One region of the Brevibacillus sp. HD3.3A genome, then DNA from elsewhere that is predicted to be linked to it. Evidence: riboswitches for the same ligand, from Rfam matches in the RefSeq annotation. Region 1 holds a riboswitch; the other holds the start of a gene.
The links. A riboswitch is a leader RNA that binds a small molecule or an ion and turns the genes downstream of it on or off. The one in region 1 is predicted to bind glycine.
Positions count from the first base shown of each region.

Region 2: linked by a shared signal. The riboswitch ahead of gcvT (glycine cleavage system aminomethyltransferase GcvT) and the one ahead of HP435_RS07425 (amino acid permease) in region 1 are both predicted to bind glycine.

Region 1 is NZ_CP085874.1:1,503,515-1,506,766, forward strand. It holds gene HP435_RS07420 (sigma-54 interaction domain-containing protein) at 1-159, shown strand, start outside; gene HP435_RS07425 (amino acid permease) at 261-1,634, opposite strand; glycine riboswitch at 2,035-2,134, opposite strand; gene HP435_RS07430 (iron-containing alcohol dehydrogenase) at 2,540-3,252, shown strand, end outside.
Region 2 is NZ_CP085874.1:2,416,060-2,419,311, reverse strand. It holds gene gcvT (glycine cleavage system aminomethyltransferase GcvT) at 1-1,049, opposite strand, end outside; glycine riboswitch at 1,258-1,354, opposite strand; gene HP435_RS11880 (DEAD/DEAH box helicase) at 1,575-3,252, shown strand, end outside.

The DNA.
Region 1 (3,252 bases):
GTGGCACGACTGGAGCGCAGCATGATCAGCCAAGCGATCCAGACGCACCGGACGACCAGATTGGCAGCAGAAGCGCTTGGGATCAGCCAAAGTGCGCTCGTCCAGAAGATGAAAAAGTGGCAGCTGCACATCGGCAGCGAACCGGAGTTGAACGAATAGGAAAACATCCCGCGAGCGCCTGACGCCATCGCGGGATGTTTGTTTTACTCATGCAGCCACATTCGTTCATGAATGTGGTTTTTGGTTGTGTCGCTTACCGCTTACGAGTTTTCGGCAATTTTGACCTGATCGACTTTCGCTTTGCGCAGCTTGTAAATCACCACGAGCATGATGAACCAGACAGGTGTGATGAACAAGGCAACGCGCGTGTCTTCAGCAAGTGCGAGCACGACGAGAATGAACGCGAGAAAAGCGAGAATCAAGTAATTGGCAAACGGATAGAGCGGCATTTTGAATTTGTTTTGCGCTGCCAGCTCTGGTCTTGTCTTGCGGTATTTCAGGTGGCAAATGACCGTAATGCCCCAGATGAACAGGAAGCAAACCGTCGAGACACTCGTGATCAGCGTGAAGACGCCTTCTGGCATGATGTAGTTCAATACAACGGCGATGAGAATGACGACGGTAGAGAAGAACAGGGCATTGGCAGGAACTTGGCGAGTCGTGAGCTTGGTCATGGCCGCAGGCGCGTTTTGTTCTCTGCCCAAAGAGTAGACCATCCGGCTTGTACTGAAGACGGCGCTGTTACATGCCGAAGCGGCGGAGGTCAGTACGACAAAGTTGACGATTCCCGCAGCGGCAGCAATTCCGATTGCGGCAAACACTTGCACGAACGGGCTTTCTGTCGGAACGATCGCACTCCATGGGTAGATGCTCATAATCACGATCAGCGCACCGACGTAGAACAGCAAGACGCGGATCGGAATGTTGTTGATCGCTTTTGGAATGACGCGCTCAGGATTTTCTGTCTCTCCGGCAGTCAGCCCGACCAGTTCAATGCCGACGAACGCGAAGACGACCATCTGGAACGAAAGTAAGAAGCCGTTGATTCCGTTCGGGAACATCCCGCCATGGCTCCACAAGTTCGTGAAGCTGGAAGCGCCGGAGTTGGTAGAGAAGCCTTTGACGATCATGACGATACCGACGACGATCAAGGCGAGAATCGCGATGACTTTTACCAGCGCGAACCAAAACTCCATTTCTCCGAACAGCTTCACGGTTGCCAGGTTCATGAAAAGTAAAATTACGAGGGCAATCAACCCCGGCATCCATTGCGGCACTCCCGGAAACCAATACTGTGTGTACAAGCCGACAGCCGTCAAATCGGCCATGGCAATCGAAATCCAGCAAAACCAATACGTCCAGCCTGTGACGAACGCAGCCATGTTTCCGAGGTAGTCTTTTACGAAGTCGACGAAGGAATGGTAGTTCAGGTTGCTCAGGAGAAGTTCACCGAGCGAGCGCATGATCAAAAAGCAAATAATCCCAGTAATCAGGTACGCAAACAAAATGGATGGCCCGGCGAGGTGAATGGATTTTCCCGCACCCAGAAATAGTCCGGTACCAATGGCTCCACCGATTGCGATGAGTTGAACGTGTCTGTTTTTCAGACCTCTCGCCAATTTTTGTTGTTCCATGTGATCCCCCTCTTTCTCTCTGTCTGATTCTGCACAGTTACTTGGAAAGACAACTACTTGCTCGACGACTTTTTCTTCACAAAAGTTTATGGTTCTTTATAATTCTCATAGTAACATAGCTGTACAGAATAAATACATCATTAAGTTACTTCCAACGGAAAAAACGCTTACATTTTTCAGTGAGTCCTTATTTTTTGCTGTTTGCTTCCGGTTGCTCCCTCCTTGTTTGCCCGAGTGGGGATGTGGCTGTTCCCCTGAAAGCGCAGCGATTTCTAGCAGCAATCCTATTTTTCGCCAATAAAAAAAGGAACGGGAAAAATAGGCTGGTTCCTATTTTCCTCTGTCCTTTTACCTGAGAGTGTTTAACTCCTTTGGTGGCCAATGGCTCTCTCCAGAGATGCGTCCCATTGCGGTCCTTTTACCTGAGAGATTTGTCCTGGGGGTCAGGATTTGCTCCTTCGGTGCTAAACGGTAAGTTTAGTCTCTCCCGCAATATTCATCCGCGATAGATATTCGCATGCGTTCTTTTGATAGTAAATTATTCCAAATAGCTTGTCAAACGAAAATTGCCAATTAACAGACTATTTTAAGCATAAAACATTTTTGACCGATTGAAGTCCAACAAACAAGGGAGATGGCAAGAATCAACAACAATTTGATTCGAAAACAAATCAATATGATGTATTTTGATTTGAAACATGATCGGTGATCGGATGAAAACGGTTGCTTTTGGTTCCGGGCAAAGCGAGAGTGAAAAATGTGACGAACATGTGAGAAAAGGTGGTTTCGCGAGCGGAAATCTACCATTTCGCCGGAAGCAAACGAGGTTGAGTGCAGCGAATTTTAAGGCTTTGGCACGGGAGTTGCTTTTAAGTGGCAGCACAGAGAAGGGAGAGAGTGACAACATGAACATTTCTACATTTGCTGCTGCGAACAAGCTGGTCACAGGCCGCGATTCGCTGGCATTGCTTGCAGAGGAAGTCGCCCGGCTGGGGGTGCAGCGTCCGCTGATCGTCACCGACCATATTTTGATTCAGGCCGGGGTGGTAGCGCAAGTCGAGGAGCTTTTGCCGATGAAGGCAGGCATCTTCCCGGACGTCAATCCGGAGCCGGAAATCGAAATCGTCGACCTGTGTGTCAGCATGATTCGCGCAGGAAGCTACGACGGGCTGATTGCGGTCGGCGGAGGAAGCGCGATCGACATTGCGAAAGCGGCTGCGGTCATGGCGACTAATGAGGGCAGCATCGAACAGTATTTTGGCACGAATCTGGTCAAGCAGCCGGGCTTGCCGCTGATCGCGATTCCGACCACGGCGGGAACAGGCTCGGAAGTGACCAATATCTCGATTTTGTCCGATACGAAGGAGCAAGTAAAAAAAGGAATTGTAAGCCCTTACTTGCTGCCGGATGTCGCTATCGTCTCGCCGATGATGACGCTGACGTGCCCGCCGAGTGTTACCGCTGCGAGCGGCGTGGATGCGTTGGTGCATGCAGTGGAAGCCTATATTTCCAAGTTTGCCTCCCCAGTCACGGACGCGCTGGCGATTGGCGCGATGAAGCTGATCGCTGTTCACCTGCCAAAAGCGTACGCGGCCCCGGACAACATCGAATCGCGCGA
Region 2 (3,252 bases), 910 kb from region 1:
TTTCCGCGAATTTCCACTTCAACCTCTGTGCCAATCGCCGTGTGCTCGCTTTTGACCAGGGCCAGACCAACGTTTTTCTTCAAGGTCGGGGATTGTGTCCCTGTGGTCACTTCTCCTACCAGCTCTTCTCCGACATAGACCGGATAGTGCGTGCGCGGAATGCCGCGATCGATCATCTCGATCCCTACCAGCTTGCGAGGCGCGCCGTTTTCTTTTTGCGCTTTCAACACCTCTTGGCCGATGAACGGCACTGCTTTATCTACCTTCACCGCGAAGCCGATACCCGCTTCGATCGGTGTAATGTCCTTGCTCAGTTCCTGACCGTACAGTGGCAGCTTGGCTTCAAAGCGCAGCGTGTCACGCGCCCCCAGTCCGCAAGCAACCAGACCGTCTTCTTTGCCTGCTTCAAGCAGGGCGTCCCACAGCTCTGCCGCACGATCCGCAGCCAGGTAAATCTCGAAGCCATCTTCGCCCGTGTAGCCTGTACGGGATACCAATGCCGGAATACCGCTAACCTCTACATCGCGCTCAAAACGGAAAAAGCCGATTTGGGACAGATCCGTTTGGGTCAGCTTTTGCAAAATCGATTCAGCCAAAGGCCCCTGGATCGCAATCTGCGCCGTTTGCGGCGAGATATTTTCGATCGTGACGCCCGGAATCAGGTGCTCCTGCAGCCATGCATAGTCTTTGTCAATATTGCCAGCGTTGATGACAAGCAGGTAATGGTCGTCTGCGTATTTGTAAACGAGCAAATCGTCGACCGTACCGCCGTCCGGGTAGCAAAGCACGCTGTATTGAGCTTGTCCCACTGCCAGCTTGGAAACGTCGTTGGTTGTCACGCGCTGCAAGTATTCGAGCGCGCTCTCGCCTTTTACGTCCACCTCTCCCATGTGGGATACATCAAACAAACCTGCTTTCGTGCGAACAGCTTCATGCTCCTGACCAATGCTGGAAAACTGTACAGGCAGCTCCCAACCGCCGAAGTCGATTGTTTTGGCGCCGTATTTTGCATAGGAATCAAACAGTGGCGTTCTTTTCAGATTGGACATGTGTGGCACCTCCTAAAGGCAGATAGTCGGCATTTTTCCCCATGAAAAAACAGAGGCGAAAAAACGGGTACACCAAAAGAAAGGTGCCCATTTCTCCTCCTCTGTCCTTGGTACCTGAGAGTTACCTTGCCAATCAAGCTCGGCGGGGATCACCGGGCTTGCAAGTTTCCCCTTTGGTGGCTCGACATGCGAGCTCTCTCCAGAGTTGCGTCCAGTAGAGGTTCTTTTGCCTGAGAGATTCACCGTTACCGGCTTGCTCCTTCGGCGCTGCAGTGGTTCACGCAGTCTCTCCCTGCTACTATCATTCGCGTTGGTTAGATGGTCATACATAAGTTTTTGCTATGATTTCCATACTAATGAACGAACTTCCTCTATATCCTACCATGAGAGTCGACAGTTGAAAATATGCAAATTAACAGTCAGATCAAGAAATACTTAACAAAGTGATGAACATTACCCATAATGTTAAGTTTTTTGTTAAAACGCATGAAAGTTATGGCAGAGCTGTGTAAAGGAGTAACGTATATGCCGAATGTTCCTGTTTCATTTGACACGAGCTGGATATCGCCGCTGACCGAGCGGCTGCACGAAGATGGTCCATGGGACAAGTGGGAGCTGTTCAAGCTGGCGCTGGAAGCAGAAGAAGCGATGGCGGTTCGCGAGTTCGATTCTTTGCAATGCCTGAACTACTTGCCGCTGCTCTCGCCTTTTCCCCATCAGCTCCAGACGGCGGAACGCGTGCTGAATGACATGCGCGGCCGCGCGATTCTCGCGGATGAAGTCGGATTGGGCAAGACCATCGAGGCAGGGTTGATCATGAAAGAATACATGGTCAGAGGCTTGGCGAAAAAAATTCTCGTCCTCGTTCCCGCCTCTCTCGTCATTCAGTGGACAAAAGAACTGCAACAAAAATTCGGCATTCCTGCCGTCGCGCAAAAAAAAGAGTACATGTGGCGTCAGCACGAAGTCGTCGTCGCCTCCATCGACACGGCCAAACGCGACCCGCATCGCCGCCATGTGCTTGATATCGACTACGACATGCTCATTATCGACGAAGCGCACAAGCTCAAAAACAAGCGAACCCGAAACTATCAATTCGTGAAGGAAATTCGCAAAAAATACTGTTTGCTGCTCACCGCCACCCCTATCCAGAACGAGATGGACGAGCTGTACAACCTGATCAATTTGCTCAAACCGGGGCATCTGGGCCACTCGACGTCGTTTTCCACCAATTACGTCGAGGGAAAGCGCCAATCGAAAAACAGCGAAAAATTGCGCGAAGAAATCGAAAAGGTCATGATTCGCAACAAGCGAAGCGACGGCGGCATCCAGTTCACCAGCCGCCGCGTGCAGTCGATTCCCATCGAGCTGACGCAGGAGGAGATGGAGCTGTACGAGGGCGTCACGCGCTTTGTCCACGATCAGTACAAGACGGGAACCGGGCTGTTCAATTCGCTCGCTCTCATCACGCTCCAGCGCGAGGTTTGCTCCAGCAAGGAAGCCTCCTTCATGACGCTGTACAACATGCATCAACGCACCAGCGAGGAGTCTTTGCTGCGGGCGCAAATACTGGAACTGGTGGAGATGATCAAGCGGATCGAAACGCATTCCAAGGCCGCCAAAACGGTCGAGCTGATTCAGCAGATCAACGACAAAGTGATCGTTTTCACCGAATATCGGGCCACGCAAAATTACTTGCAAAAATATTTGCATGACCACGGAATTACCTCTGTGCCGTTTCGCGGCGGCTTCAAGCGCAGCAAAAAAGACTGGATGACCGATCTGTTTCAAAACCGCGCACAAGTGCTGATCGCGACAGAAGCAGGCGGCGAAGGGATCAACCTGCAATTTTGCAATCAGGTGATCAACTACGACATGCCGTGGAACCCGATGCGTGTCGAACAGCGAATCGGCCGCGTTCACCGTCTCGGGCAAAAGCGGGATGTGCACATTTACAATCTGTCCACGGTCGGGACGATCGAAGAACATATTCTCAAACTGCTGTACGAAAAAATCGATCTGTTTGAAATGGTCATCGGCGAACTCGATGATATCGTCGAACGCCTCAACCTGAGTTCCTCGCTGGAAGAAAACTTGACGCAAATTATTATGGACTCCGCATCCACGCGCGAAATGGCTTTGAAGCTGGACAACATGGGGCACGCGATTCGCGCAAGCCGCCAGCCGCACGTCGCCCCTGCTC